DNA from 3 places in the Streptomyces sp. NPDC017202 genome. Region 3 is predicted to be linked to each of the others. Evidence: riboswitches for the same ligand, from Rfam matches in the RefSeq annotation. Region 3 holds a riboswitch; each other region holds the start of a gene.

Region 1 (4,955 bases), on a different contig from region 3:
GAAGCCGACGGTCACCGCGGAGACCCCCAGCGGCAGCATCAGCAGCGCGTCGAACCCGCGGACCAGGCGCCCGGCGTCCCGCCGGGTCAGGGCCGCCGCCGCCAGAGCGCCGATCGTCACCGCGATCGCGGTGGCGGCGAGGGCGTACTCCAGCGAGTTCCCGACCGCCTCGATCGGCGGCACCAGGAACACATTGCCGTCGTCACTGGTCAGCGCCCGGTAGTAGGCGAAGTCGGGAGCGTCGAGGGAGCGCTGCACCAGCACGGCCGGCGGCAGCACGAGCAGCAGCGCGACCGTGCCGAGCACCCCGGCGAGCAGCGCCCACTGCCCCACCCCGCGCGGTCGCCGTGCCGTCCCCGCCGCGTCCACGAGCCGCAGCGCGCCCTCCCGCCGTCGTACGGTCCAGGCGTGCACGGCGAGGACGGCGCCGACGGCGCCGAACTGGACGATCGTGAGGACGGCGGCCGTCGACAGGTCGAAGATCTCCGAGGTCTGCCGGTAGATCTCGACCTCCAGCGTGGAGAACGTCGGCCCGCCGAGGATCTGCACCACACCGAAGGAGGTGAAGGTGAAGAGGAACACCATGAGCGCGGCGGCGGCCACGGCCGGCGCGAGGGCCGGCAGGGTGACCTGCCGCCAGGCCCGCAGCGGCGAGGCGCCCAGCACGCGCGCGGCCTCCTCCTGCCGCGGGTCGAGCTGCGCCCACAGCCCGCCGACCGTCCGTACGACCACGGCGTAGTTGAAGAAGACGTGGGCCAGCAGGATCGCCCACACGGTGGTGTCCAGCCGTACGCCCCACAGGTCGTCGAGGAGACCGCCGCGCCCGACCAGCGCCAGGAACGCCGTGCCGACGACGACGGTCGGCAGGACGAACGGGACGGTCACGACGGCCCGCAGGACCTGCTTGCCGGGGAAGGAGAACCGGGCGAAGACGTAGGCGGCGGGCAGCGCGATCAGCAGGGTCAGCGCGGTGGAGGCGAGCGCCTGCCAGGTGGTGAACCACAGGACGTGCCGGATGTCCGGCTGCCCGAGCACGTCGAACAGGCGCCCGAAGTGCCAGCCGCCGGCGGAGTGCAGTCCCCGCGCGGTGATCGCGGCGACCGGGTAGGCGAAGAACAGCCCGAAGAACGCGACGGGCAGGGCCATGAGCCCGAGCCGCGCCGCGCTCCCGGTGCGCCGGCGGCGGACGGCCGCTCGCCGCCCTACTTCAGTACGAGCGAGGTCCACGACTTGACCCACTGGTCGCGGTCCGCGGCGATCTTCGCCGGGTCCATCGTCTCGGGATCCTCGGCGGCCGGGCCGTACTCGGTGAACTCGGCGGGCACGGCCGCGCCCTTCGCCACCGGGTAGACGAACATGTTGAGCGGCATGTCCTCCTGGAACTCCTTCGAGATCAGGAAGTCGATCAGCGCCTTGCCGCCCTGGCCGTTCTTCGCGTTGCTCAGCAGTCCGGCGAACTCGATCTGCCGGAAGCAGGTGCCGGTCGCGACACCGGTCGGCGCGGTCGTCGGCTTCGGGTCGCCGTAGATCACCTCGGCGGGCGGCGAGGAGGCGTAGGAGACGACGAGCGGCCGGTCCGCCCCGGCCTTCCTGCCGCCGGCCGACCCGGAGAACTCCTCGTTGTAGGCCTGCTCCCAGCCGTCGACGACCTTCACGCCGTTGGCCTTGAGCTTCTTCCAGTAGTCCGGCCAGCCCTCGTCGCCGTACTTCGCCGCGGTGCCCAGCAGGAAACCGAGGCCCGGGGAGGAGGTGGAGGCGTTCTCGGTGACGAGGAGGTTCTTGTACGCCGGCTTCGCCAGGTCGTCGAAGCCGGCGGGCGGCGCCAGCTTGTGGTCGGCGAAGTACTTCTTGTCGTAGTTGACACAGATGTCGCCGTGGTCGACGGGCGTGACCCGGTGCTTGCCGGCGTCCAACTGGTACCGGCCGTCGACCTGGTCGAGCCCCTGCGCCTCGTACGACTGGAAGAGGCCGTTGTCGAGCGCGCGGGAGAGCAGGGTGTTGTCGACGCCGAAGAAGACGTCGCCCTGGGGGTTGTCCTTGGTGAGGATCGCCTTGTTGACGGCCTGCCCGGCGTCGCCGTCCTTGAGGACCTTCACCCGGTAGCCGGACTGCTTCTCGAAGTCGGCGAGCACGCTCTTGGAGACGGCCCACGAGTCGTGGCTGACGAGGGTGACGGTCTTGCTCCCGCTCTGCGCGGATCCGCCGTCGTCCGACGATCCGCAGGCGGACAGCATGACGAGGCCGAGGCCGACGGCCGCGGCCATGAGCGTCCTGGTGTGCACTGGTATTCCTCCTGGAGGTGACCAGGAAGAGACGCGGCCCTGCCCGGGGGCCCGCGAGGGGTTCCCGGGCAGGGCGCAACAGCTCGAGTGATGACCGAACTTCCTACCCAGAATGACCTGGGCGAGGTTCAGAGGGTCTGCGGCCCGGTTGCCGCACTCTCAGCGCTGTGGCGCTCCCCTGTCGGAATATGAAGATGTCTGGTTCGTCGTACTGTCCGAAAACAGGACAGTGCTGACGTCGGCCAGACTACCGCTCGGTGGCGGCGAGCTGACCACACGCCCCGTCGATCTCCTGACCACGGGTGTCCCGGACGGTGACGGGTACCCCGTGCGCCGCGATGGCCTCGACGAACGCCTTCTCGTCCTCGGGCCGGGAGGCGGTCCACTTGGAGCCCGGCGTCGGGTTCAGCGGGATCAGGTTGACGTGCACGGGCCGGCCCTTGAGCATGCGCCCGAGCCGGTCGCCCCGCCAGGCCTGGTCGTTGATGTCGCGGATCAGCGCGTACTCGATGGACAGCCGGCGTCCGGACTTCTCGGCGTACTCGAACCCGGCGTCGAGCACCTCGCGCACCTTCCACCGCGTGTTCACGGGGACGAGGGTGTCGCGCAGCTCGTCGTCGGGGGCGTGCAGCGAGATCGCGAGCCGGCACTTGAAGCCCTCGTCGGAGAACCGGTTGATGGCCGGCACCAGCCCGACCGTCGACACGGTGATCCCGCGCTGCGAGAGCCCCAGCCCGTCGGGCGCGGGGTCGGTGAGCGCACGGATCGCGCCGACGACCCGCTTGTAGTTGGCGAGCGGCTCGCCCATGCCCATGAACACGATGTTGGACAGCCGGGCCGGCCCTCCGGGGACCTCCCCGTCGCGCAGCGCCCGCATCCCGTCCACGATCTGGTGGACGATCTCGGCGGTGGACAGGTTCCGGTCCAGCCCGGCCTGCCCGGTCGCGCAGAAGGGGCAGTTCATCCCGCAGCCGGCCTGCGAACTGATGCACATGGTGACCCGGTCCGGGTACCGCATCAGCACCGACTCCACGAGCGTGCCGTCGAACAGCCGCCACAGCGTCTTGCGGGTGGTCCCCTGGTCCGTGGACAGATGCCGTACGACCGTCATCAGCTCGGGCAGCAGCGCCTCGCGCAGCTTCTCGCGGGCGCCGGCGGGGATGTCGGTCCACTCGGCCGGATCGTGCGCGAACCGCGCGAAGTAGTGCTGGGACAGCTGTTTCGCACGGAACGGCTTCTCACCGATCCCCGCCACCGCCTCCTTCCGCTCGGCGGGCGAGAGGTCGGCAAGATGCCGCGGCGGCTTCTTGGCTCCGCGGGGGGCGACGAAAGTGAGTTCTCCGGGTGCAGGCATAACCCTTCCAGTGTGGCAGATCCACTCGGGTGCCCCGGTCGGCTCATGCGAGGAGCCCCCGTCCTCGGGGGACGGGGGCTCGTCGCGGGTGCGGGGCGGGAGACCGTTCAGCCGGAGCCCACGAACAGCACCAGCAGCAGCCACACCACCGGTGCGGTGGGCAGCAGGGAGTCCAGGCGGTCCATGATGCCGCCGTGGCCGGGGAGCAGCGTGCCCATGTCCTTGATGCCGAGGTCCCGCTTGATCATGGACTCGCCGAGGTCACCGAGCGTCGCGCTGGCCGCGACCGCCAGGCCGAGCAGCAGACCCTGCCACCAGGCGCCGTCCTCGATCAGGAACTGCATGCACAACGCGCCCACGACCATCGCGAAGGACACCGCGCCGAGCAGGCCCTCGCGGGTCTTGCCGGGGCTGATGCGCGGAGCGAGCTTGCGCTTGCCGAAGCGCCAGCCGACGGCGTACGCCCCGGTGTCGCTGACGACGGTCAGGAGCAGGAACGTCAGGACGCGGCGCGCTCCGTCGTCCGCGGTGAGCATCATGGAGACGAACGTGGCCAGGAACGGGACGTAGAAGGCCGCGAAGACACCGGCCGTGACGTCCCTGAGGTAGCCCTCCGGCGGTTCCGTCATCCGCCAGACCAGGACCGCCAGCGCGGTCAGGGCCATGGCGACCCAGGCGCCCTCGGCGCCCCGGACGTACCCGGCGACGACCATGGCGGCGCCGCCGACCGCGAGCGGCACCAGCGGCGCCTTGATGCCCTTGCGCTCCTGGAGCCGGCTGGTCAGTTCCCACAGGCCGACGACGACGGCGACCGCGACCACGCCGACGAACACGGCCTTGACCACGAACAGCGACGCGACGATCACCGCACCGAGTCCGACACCGACGCCTATGGCCGCAGTCAGGTCACGGCCCGCGCTCTTCTTCTGCGGGACGGGTGCCGGCTGCGGTGCGTCGGGCATGGGCTCCGGATTCTGCGGCACCGCCGCAGGGGGCAGCACCGACGGGGTCTCGTCACGGAACGTCCCCACGGGGGACGTCTCGTCGCGGAACGTCCCGCCGTGGGACGTCCCGTCGCGGAACGTCTCGTCTCGGAACAAGGGGCCGCCCAGCCGAGCGGCCCCCCGGTCGTCATCCTGGTTTCCGCCATGAGCGGGTACGTCGGGGACGATGGGCATGGGGCGAGTCTGCTGCGCCTCAGGCGCATCGTACGCGGGACCCGCCGCGGCAGCCCCCTGGACAGGTCCGTGCGGGACGGCCCCGTGATCGTTGGGCCCCCAGTACCCGGCCTGTGAACCGGCACGTGGCGGAGCGCCCCA
Region 2 (4,955 bases), on a different contig from region 3:
ACGGCCACCTGTTGCTTGCGCAGGGACAGCCGCTTGCGCATCTCGACGGGAAGGCGTTCCTCCCCTTTGGTCAGCCGGGCGCCCCCGGAGGACGACGCGGACACGGCGGTGGAGGGAGCCGGAGCGGGAGGCGGTGACGTGGGCACGACCGGAGAGGGCCGAGGCGCGGCCGACGGAGGCGGGGGCGGGGGCGGGGGCGGGGGCGACATGGGCACGACGGGTGGAGGCGGCGGAGGCGTGCGTACGGACGGCACCCCGGGGCCGGCTGCCGTAGCGGCGGGCTCCTCATCGACGCTGATCCCGAAATCGGTGGCCAGGCCCGCGAGCCCGGAGGCATACCCCTGCCCGACCGCACGGAACTTCCAGCGCCCCTCCCTCAGGTACAGCTCACCGCCGATGAACGCGGTCTCGGTCTCCCCCCGCATGTCGAACCGCGCCAGCTCCGCCGGGCCCCCGACGTCGAGCAGCCTGAGCGTCAGACCGGCCACCTGACCGAAGGTGCCGCCGTCGGCGGACGCGCACAGTTCCACACGGGCGACGGCACTCTCCAGCGAACGCAGGTCCACCTCGACCGTGTCGGTGGTGACACCGTCGGCGCTCCGCTTCCCCAGATGCCGCACGGCGCCGGAGGCGTGCCGCGGCTGGTTGTAGAAGACGAAGTCCGCGTCGTCACGCACCTTGCCGGCGACCGTCAGCAGGAGGGCCGACACGTCCACGTCCGGTCCGCCGCCCTGTTCGGACCAGCTGATCTCGACGCGTACGGACGGCACATCGACCGGCAGATTGGCGCCCTTGCTCATGGATTGCGCTGTCATGACACCAGTCTGCCGAGCCACACGCCAGAAGTACCTCCCCAACGGAAACCAACGGCCGCCCACCCGCGTCCCACCCTCGCGACCACCGCCGACGCCGCCCCGGCCCTCAACACGGCGGCCCGGCTGCCGTGCCCCAACCGGCACGGCAGCGGCGCCGTTGCCTCGCGTCAGTCCGCGATCGGCAAGTACACCCGATTGCCCGCGGCCGCGAACTCCTTGGACTTCTGCGCCATACCCTCCTCGGCCTCCTCCCGACTGCCTCCGTGCTCACGACGGATGTCTTGGGAGATCTTCATCGAGCAGAACTTCGGCCCGCACATCGAGCAGAAGTGGGCCGTTTTCGCCGGTTCGGCCGGCAGGGTCTCGTCGTGGAACTCCCGTGCGGTGTCCGGGTCGAGAGCCAGGTTGAACTGGTCCTCCCACCGGAACTCGAAGCGGGCGTCGGACAGTGCGTCGTCCCATTCCTGCGCACCGGGGTGCCCCTTGGCGAGGTCGGCCGCGTGGGCGGCGATCTTGTAGGTGATGACGCCGGTCTTGACGTCGTCACGGTTGGGCAGACCCAGGTGTTCCTTGGGTGTGACGTAGCAGAGCATCGCCGTGCCCCACCAGGCGATCATCGCGGCACCGATGCCGGAGGTGATGTGGTCGTACGCCGGGGCGACGTCCGTCGTCAGCGGGCCGAGCGTATAGAACGGAGCTTCATCGCAGATCTCCTGCTGAAGGTCGATGTTCTCCTTGATCTTGTGCATCGGAACGTGTCCCGGGCCTTCGATCATGGTCTGAACATGGAAACGCTTCGCGATGCGGTTGAGTTCCCCGAGGGTGCGCAACTCAGCGAACTGGGCCTCGTCGTTGGCGTCCGCGATCGAGCCGGGCCGCAGCCCGTCGCCCAGCGAGTACGTGACGTCATAGGCCGCGAGGATCTCGCAGAGTTCCTCGAAGTTCTCGTAGAGGAAGGACTCCTTGTGGTGGGCCAGGCACCACGCGGCCATGATCGAGCCGCCACGGGAGACGATGCCGGTCTTGCGGTTCGCCGTCAGCGGGACGTACGGCAGGCGCACGCCCGCGTGGACGGTCATGTAGTCCACGCCCTGCTCGGCCTGCTCGATCACCGTGTCCTTGTAGATCTCCCAGGTCAGCTCCTCGGCCCGGCCGTCGACCTTCTCCAGCGCCTGATAGAGCGGCACCGTGCCGATGGGGACCGGCGAATTGCGGAGCACCCACTCGCGGGTGGTGTGGATGTTGCGGCCGGTGGACAGGTCCATGACCGTGTCGGCGCCCCATCGGGTGGCCCAGGTCATCTTCTCGACCTCCTCCTCGATGGAGGAGGTCACCGCCGAGTTGCCGATGTTGGCGTTGACCTTCACCAGGAACCGTTTGCCGATGATCATCGGCTCGATCTCCGGGTGATTGACGTTGGCGGGCAGCACCGCACGTCCGGCCGCGATCTCCTCGCGGACGATCTCGGGCTCCACGTTCTCCCGGATGGCCACGTACTCCATCTCCGGTGTGATCTCGCCCCGGCGTGCGTAAGCGAGTTGAGTGACCGCCTGCCCCTCCCGGCCGCGGCGCGGCAGGCGGGGCCGTCCGGGGAAGACCGCGTCGAGGTTGCGCAGTCCGCCGCGCGGCGAGGTGTGTTTGACCCCGTCGTCCTCCGGACGGACGGGGCGGCCCGCGTACTCCTCCGTGTCGCCACGGGCGATGACCCAGTTCTCCCGCAGAGGCGGCAACCCCCTGCGTACGTCCGTCTCGACGAGCGGATCGGTGTACGGGCCGGAGGTGTCGTACAGAGTGACCGACTGCCCGTTGGTGAGGTGCACCTGACGGACCGGCACGCGCAGGTCGGAGCGCTGACCCTCGACATACGCCTTGTGCCATCCGATGGACTTCCCGCCGATGGGCTTCCCGGCCTCCCCGTCGACGGAGGCCTCGTCGGAGGTCTGCGCGGAGGCAGGCGTGCGTGCATCCTTGTTGGTCATGAGACCTACTCCCTACGCCGGCATTACCCGGTAACAGGTTCAGCGGTCGACGCAGCGGCTTCCGTCTGCCGACGATTCATGTGAAACATCACTCGGTGAAGGTGACGTTCCACGTGAAACATCGCGAAGACGGAGGTCAGCGCCCTCTCAGCCCGGTGCTCCGAGCTCCCGCGTGTGCAAAGGTGCCTCCACGCTAGCGTCCTTTGTGGCGCGGTGAACAGTGGGCCTCGGTCGTTCTTGCGATGATCGGGCGGTGACCACGACACCCCAGCCTCCGTTCCCACCACCCGAACAGCCCCGCGGTCCGGGCATTCCTCCCCCCGGACACCCCGGGCGAGGGCAGGGGTACGGCCCCAGGGGCAGTTCCGTTCCCGGATCGGGCCCTCGTCCGGGTGCCGGTCCAGGTCCGGGTGCCGATCCGGGTCCCGACGGCGGTCCGGGTCCCGACGGCTGTTACGGCTTCAGCCGCGAGGGCGGACAGGGCTCCGGCGGGGGCCACGGGCACCTGCCCGGCGAGGGTGCGCACGCACCCGGGACCGGTCAGGGCGGTGCTCCCCGTGCAGGTCATGGACGCGGTGCCGGTGAGAGAAACGGAAGCGCCGGCGGGGGCGACGGACACGCCTTCCGCCCCGGCCCCGGGCGCGGTGCAGATGACGGCCAGGGCCACGGACATGGCTCCGGCGACGGGCACAGCGGTGGGCACGGTGGCCACGTCCCCGGTCCGGGTGGCGGCCACGGGCACAGCCACAGTCATGGCCCGGCCGCTCCCGTCTCCCAGCATCTGCGCAAGGTCATCGCGGCCGTCCTCATCCCCTTCGGCGTGGCCGTGCTCGCCGGTCTGGTCGTGCTGTGGCCCGGTGGTGCCCCGGCACACGAGCGCACCGGCGTCGGCTTCGACCGGCAGACGCAGCGGGCGACGGTCTCCGACGTCGAGAGCATCAGTTGCTCGTCGGCGAACGCCTCGGGCGGCACCCCCACCGGCGACACCTCCACCGCTGAAGGCTCCTCCGCGGCCCAGCAGGCGAACGGCACCTGCAAGAAGGCCACGATCCGTGTGGACACCGGCGCGGACAAGGGCCGTACTTTCACGGAGATCGTCCAGCCGGACCAGTCACGGCAGCTGCACGAGGGGCAGAAGGTCGTGGTCGCCTACGAGCCCTCCGCGCCGAAGGACCTTCAGTACTCGGTGACCGACGTGGACCGCCGCGTCCCGCTGACCGTGCTCGCCCTCATCTTCGCCGTCGCCGTCGTGGTCGTCGGGCGGCTGAAGGGCGTCATGGCGCTGGTCTCGCTGGCCATCAGCTTCATGGTGCTGAACTTCTTCGTCCTGCCCGCGATCCTGCAAGGCTCGAACCCGCTCGCGGTGGCGGTCGTGGGGGCGAGCGCCATCATGCTCATCGCCCTCTACCTGTGTCACGGTCTGTCGGCCCGCACCTCCGTGGCGGTTCTGGGCACCCTCATCTCCCTGTTGCTGATCGGCGTCCTCGGCTCCTGGTTCGTCGACTGGGCGGCGCTCACCGGCAACACGGACGACAACACCGGTCTGATCCACGGCCTGTACCCGACGATCGACATGAGCGGTCTGCTCCTCGCCGGGATCATCATCGGATCGCTCGGTGTCCTCGACGACGTGACGGTCACCCAGACGTCGGCGGTCTGGGAACTGCACGAGGCCAACCCCACGATGGGCTGGCGGGGGCTGTACCGGGCGGGCATCCGGATCGGTCGCGACCACATCGCGTCCGTGGTCAACACGCTCGTCCTGGCCTACGCCGGCGCAGCCCTGCCGCTGCTGCTGCTGTTCTCCATCGCGCAGAGCAGCGTCGGCATGGTAGCCAACAGCGAGCTGGTCGCCGAGGAGATCGTGCGCACGCTGGTCGGTTCGATCGGCCTGGTCGCGTCGGTTCCGGTGACCACGGCACTCGCCGCGCTCGTGGTGTCGGCGGACCGGTCGGGCACGGGCGCCGTCGCCGCGGCAGCTCCGGGGGCGCCGTCGGCCGGTACGGCGGGTCCGGCCGCGCAGAGCGCTCGGGGCGGCCGGGGCAGGCGCCGCAAACGCTGACGTTCCCGGGTGTGCGAAGGGGGCATCGGGCACGGCGCCCTTCGCGCACCCGGGACGTCATCCTCCTCGTGCACGCCACTTCGCCGATCGGGACGGGCC
Region 3 (4,955 bases):
GGACCCGTGCACCGAGGGGTCCACCCGCCGCATCGCGACGGTGGTCAGCTCGGTGCCGGACGCGGCCAGCGCCCGCTCCAGCACCTCCAGGCTGGGCGCGCCGCCCGTCCCCATGATCAGGCGGGACGAGTACGCCGTACCGCCGAGGACGAAGGGATCGTCGGCCATGGCTCAGCCTCCCTGGACGGCGGTGAGGACTTCCACGCGGTCTCCGTCGGAGAGGGCGGTGGCGGACCACCGCGCGCGGGGGACGACGGTCTCGTTGAGGGCGGCGGCCACCCCGGAGGACGCCGGCGTCAGGGACCGTACGACGCTGTCGAGGGCCGTGCCGGGAGCGACCTCGCGCCGCTCACCGTTCACCGAGATCTTCATGCGGTCTGCTCCGAGTGGGCGGCGGCGTGGAAGCGCCGGGGGGTGAAGGGACGGGCCTCGTCGGGGAGTTCGCCGGTGGCCAGCGCGTGCGCCAGCGCGTCCCCGGTGACCGGTGCCAGCAGTACGCCGTTGCGGTAGTGCCCGGTCGCCAGCAGCAGACCGTCCAGTCCGGTCGGCCCGAGCAGCGGCGCGTTGTCCGGCGAGCCGGGACGCAGCCCCGCGCGGGTCTCGGTGAGCGGCAGCTCGGTGATCCCGGGAACCAGCTCGTGGGCGTCCCGCAGCAGCTCGTACACGCCGCCCGCCGTCACCGTCGTGTCCCAGCCCAGCTCCTCGCTCGTCGCCCCGACGACCAGCTCGCCGTTCTCGCGCGGCACCAGGTAGACCTGGCTGCCGCGCACCACGGCCCGGACCGTCCGGGTCAGGAACGGCGCGTACCGCCGCGGCACGGTCAGCCGCAGCACCTGCCCCTTCACCGGCCGCACCGGCGGCAGCACCTTCGCCGGGACGCCCGCGAGCCGCCCGCTGAGGCTGCCCGCCGCGAGCACCACCTGCCGCGCCGCGAGCGTCGTGCCCGCGCGCGTGCGCACTCCCGCGGCGCGCCCGGCCGACACCGTCAGCCGCTCCGCCCAGTCGCGGTGGACGGCCACGCCCGTCCGCTCACAGGCGGCCACCAGCGCCCCCACCAGCCGCCGCGGATCGATCTGGTGGTCCCCGTCCACCCGCAGCCCGCCCCGTACCCCGGGCGCGAGCATGGGCTCCAGCCGCCGGCACTCCCGCCCGGACAGCCACTCCGAGGCCAGCCCCGACCGCCGTTGCAGGGCGTGGAGTTCCCGCAGGTGGGCGCGGTCGTCGGCGTCCAGCGCGACCGCGAGGGTCCCGGAACGGCGGTAGCCGAGGTCGTGACCGGTCAGTTCGGTCAGCTCGGCCGCGAAGTCCGGGTAGCGGCGGGCCGATTCCAGGTTCAGGCCGAGCAGTGTCTGTTCGCCGTAGTGCAGTTCCGAGACGGCGGCCAGCATCCCGGCCGCCACCTGCGCGGCCCCGCCGCCCGGCTCGGGATCCAGCACCGCCGTGGCGAACCCGCGCTGCGCGGCCCGCCACGCGGTGACCAGCCCGATGATGCCGCCCCCGACGACGAGGACGTCCGAATTGCCTGAGGACATGGGCGTCCAGCCCCTCCCTTCGCCGGCATGACCCGGATCAGGTTCGTACGGTCGGAGGCCGCCAGCCTCCCTCTCAGCCCGGTGCGTCCGGGCTCCCGCGAGTGCTCTAGGTTGGCCACCCTAGCCCCCCGTCCTCCGTCTCAGTAAGGGAGCCTCCCTCCGTGGCCCGTTCGCTCGACGGCCTGGTCCTGGCCCCGGTGGCCGACCAGGCCCCCGGTCAGGTCGGCACCCGCACCCGCTTCACGTACCGCGAACGCGACGGCGTCGTCTGGGCCGACTACGCGGGCGGCGACGTCGTCCGCGGGCATCTCGTGGGGACCCGGCGGGGGGACCGGCTGGACTTCCGGTACGTCCAGCTGCGGCACGACGGGACGACGTCGTCCGGGCACTGCGTGTCCACGGTCGTCGAGCTGCCCGACGGGCGGCTGCGCCTCGACGAGACCTGGGAGTGGGAGTCGCGGGCCGGCAGCGGGACCAGCGTGGTGGAGCAGATCACCGAGCGGGACGGCTGACTGACGGCACGTCAGCTGTCTAAGGTGATCGGGTGAGCGAGCAGACGCGGGAAGAAGACGGGCGGGCGGCGCGACGGGTGGTCGTCGTCGGCGCGGGGATGGCCGGGGTGCAGACCGCGGTCGCCCTGCGCGAACAGGGCTTCGACGGCACGGTGCTCGTCGTCGGCGCCGAACCCCACCAGCCCTACGACCGGCCCCCGCTGTCCAAGGCCGTCCTGCTCGGCAAGGCCGAGCACTCCGCCTTCGACGTCGACTTCGAGAGCCTCGACGTCGAACTCCGGCTCGGCAGCGAGGCCCTCGGCGTGCGCCCCGCCGACCACGAACTCGACACCGAGTCCGGGCCCGTCCCGTACGACGTCCTCGTGCTCGCCACCGGCGCCGAACCGATCCGGCTGCCCGGCGCCGAGGGCGTCCCCGGCGTCCACCTGCTGCGCACCCTGGACGACGCCGAACGGCTGCGGCCGGTGCTCGCCGCCCGTCACGACATCGTCGTCGTCGGTGCCGGCTGGATCGGCGCCGAGTTCGCCACCGCCGCACGCGAGGCCGGCTGCGCGGTCACCGTCGTCGAGGCCGCCGACCGGCCGCTGGCCGGTGCCCTGCCCGCCGACGTCGCCGCCGCGATGACCGCCTGGTACGCCGACAGCGGCGCCGAACTGCGCACCGGCACGCGCGTGCGGCGCGTCGAGCCCGGCGCGGTCCTCCTCGACGACGGGACCCGGCTGCCCGCCGATGCCGTCGTGGTCGGCATCGGCGCCCGCCCCGCCACCGCCTGGCTGACCGGCTCGGGCATCGAGCTGGGGCCGCACGGCGAGGTCGTGGCCGACGCGGGCCTGCGCACCTCCCTGCCCGACGTGTACGCGGTCGGCGACTGCGCGTCCTTCCCCTCCGGGCGGTACGGCGAGCGCCTCCTGGTCCACCACTGGGACAACGCCCTCCAGGGCCCGCGCACGGTCGCCGCGAACATCCTCGGCACCGCCGGCGGGGAGGCCCCCGCGGTCTACGACCCGGTCCCGTACTTCTGGTCGGAGCAGTTCGGCCGCTTCGTCCAGTACGTCGGGCACCACAGCGGCGCCGACACCACCCTGTGGCGCGGCGACCCCGCCGGACCGGCCTGGACGGTCTGCTGGCTGCGCGACGACCGCCTGGTCGCCCTGCTGGCGGTGGGCCGCCCGCGCGACCTCGCGCAGGGCCGCCGGCTGATCGAGTCGGGCACGCCGGTCGACCCGGAGCTGGTCGTGGACCCGCAGCGGCCGCTCAAGACGGCGACGGCCTGACCGGGGCCTTGCGGGGCGCGACCGGTGCTCCGTCCGGAGGACTCCCGCGGCGTCCGGCGGCGCCCCGTCCCCCTCAGGGGAGCCTCGGGTACCGACTGTCGGTCCGGGATGGCAGTCTTGAGGGGTGACCGAGATTGACGCAAAGATCGATGCTCTCGTCCCCGCCTGGCTCACCCTGCCCGACATCGCGGAGATGCTCGATGTCGACGTGACGCGTGTGCGGCAGCTGGTGAAGGAAGGCCAGCTCGTCGCCGTACGCCGTGGTGAGAACAGGGCGCTGCACGTCCCCGCCGCCTTCATCGACGAGGACAAGGTGACCAAGGGCCTGACCGGGACCCTGACCCTGCTGCGGGACGACGGCTTCACGGACGAAGAGATGCTGGAGTGGCTGTTCACGCCCGACCCGTCCCTGCCCGGGACCCCGGCGCAGGCACTGAGCGAGAATCGCGGCACGGAGGTGAAGCGCCGCGCCCAGGCGCTCGCCGTCTGAGCCGGAGATCCGCTCCCCGGATCCGCCGCTCTCCCCGGATCCGCTGATCGGCCGATCCACGGATCCGCCCGTTCACCGATCCACGGATCCGCCGATCCGCTCGGAGATCCGCCGCGCGGATCCGTCGTCAGAACCGCCAGGTGTGCGGCCGTGGTCCGCCGCGGCCGCACACCGCCGCCCCGGGAAAGGCCCGAGGCGCCACCACGCCCCGGGGGACCCACGCATGTCCGACACGGCCCGCTCCCAGCTCGCCGACGCCCGCCTCTACCTCTGCACGGACGCCCGCGAGCGCCAGGGCGACCTGCCGGAGTTCCTGGACGCGGTCCTCGCGGGCGGCGTCGACATCGTGCAGCTGCGCGACAAGGGCATGGAGGCGGCGCAGGAGCTGGAGCACCTCGAGGTGTTCGCCGACGCCTGCGCCCGCCACGGCAGGCTGCTCGCGGTCAACGACCGGGCGGACGTCGCCCATGCCGCCGGCTCCCAGGTGCTCCACCTCGGCCAGGGCGACCTGCCGGTCCTCGCGGCCCGCGCCCTCCTCGGCGACGGCGTGCTGATCGGCCGCTCCACGCACAGTGAGGCGGAGGCGGAGGCCGCGGCCGTCCAGGAGGGCGTCGACTACTTCTGCACGGGCCCGTGCTGGCCCACCCCGACCAAACCCGGTCGCCCGGCCCCCGGCCTCGGCCTGGTCCGCCACACGGCGGCGCTGGGCACCGGGCGTCCCTGGTTCGCGATCGGCGGCGTCGACCTCGGCAACCTCGACGAGGTGCTGGAGGCGGGCGCCCGCCGCGTCGTGGTCGTCCGGGCGATCACGGAGGCCGACGATCCCGGGGCCGCGGCGGCGGAGTTCGCCGAGCGGCTGCGCGCGGTCTGAGCAGGACGCCCGGACGCCGGCCCGTTCACCCGTCCGGCCTCCTCGCCCGTCCCCGTCCCGTCCCTCCCCGTTCCCGCCCCGTTCCCCCGCCGTCCGCCACCCTCTCCCCGGCTCGCCCCCGCCTGTCCAAGGGATGGACAACAAGTCGACAATTCGGGCAAATTTCCGAGTTTCGGTTGGGGGAGGCCCTTCCCCTGGCTAACCTGCGGGTATGGCCCTCGGAACCGCATCCACCAGGACCGACCGCGCCCGCACCGTGCGCGACATCCTGGCCAC

Evidence for each region. A riboswitch is a leader RNA that binds a small molecule or an ion and turns the genes downstream of it on or off. The one in region 3 is predicted to bind thiamine pyrophosphate.
Region 1: linked by a shared signal. The riboswitch ahead of ACH4N1_RS25335 (thiamine ABC transporter substrate binding subunit) and the one ahead of thiO (glycine oxidase ThiO) in region 3 are both predicted to bind thiamine pyrophosphate.
Region 2: linked by a shared signal. The riboswitch ahead of thiC (phosphomethylpyrimidine synthase ThiC) and the one ahead of thiO (glycine oxidase ThiO) in region 3 are both predicted to bind thiamine pyrophosphate.

The regions. Positions count from the first base shown of each region.
Region 1 covers NZ_JBIRNP010000015.1:41,933-46,887, reverse strand. Annotated here, with positions in the region: gene ACH4N1_RS25340 (ABC transporter permease) at 1-1,146, opposite strand, end outside; gene ACH4N1_RS25335 (thiamine ABC transporter substrate binding subunit) at 1,203-2,264, opposite strand; TPP riboswitch at 2,365-2,472, opposite strand; gene rlmN (23S rRNA (adenine(2503)-C(2))-methyltransferase RlmN) at 2,530-3,636, opposite strand; gene ACH4N1_RS25325 (phosphatidate cytidylyltransferase) at 3,744-4,955, opposite strand, start outside.
Region 2 covers NZ_JBIRNP010000002.1:193,888-198,842, forward strand. Annotated here, with positions in the region: gene ACH4N1_RS05090 (VWA domain-containing protein) at 1-815, opposite strand, end outside; gene thiC (phosphomethylpyrimidine synthase ThiC) at 983-2,794, opposite strand; TPP riboswitch at 2,787-2,976, opposite strand; gene ACH4N1_RS05100 (YibE/F family protein) at 3,300-4,856, shown strand.
Region 3 covers NZ_JBIRNP010000001.1:60,567-65,521, reverse strand. Annotated here, with positions in the region: gene ACH4N1_RS00280 (thiazole synthase) at 1-168, opposite strand, end outside; gene thiS (sulfur carrier protein ThiS) at 172-372, opposite strand; gene thiO (glycine oxidase ThiO) at 369-1,532, opposite strand; TPP riboswitch at 1,530-1,641, opposite strand; gene ACH4N1_RS00265 (hypothetical protein) at 1,694-2,044, shown strand; gene ACH4N1_RS00260 (NAD(P)/FAD-dependent oxidoreductase) at 2,077-3,318, shown strand; gene ACH4N1_RS00255 (Rv2175c family DNA-binding protein) at 3,443-3,808, shown strand; gene thiE (thiamine phosphate synthase) at 4,032-4,679, shown strand; gene metF (methylenetetrahydrofolate reductase [NAD(P)H]) at 4,891-4,955, shown strand, end outside.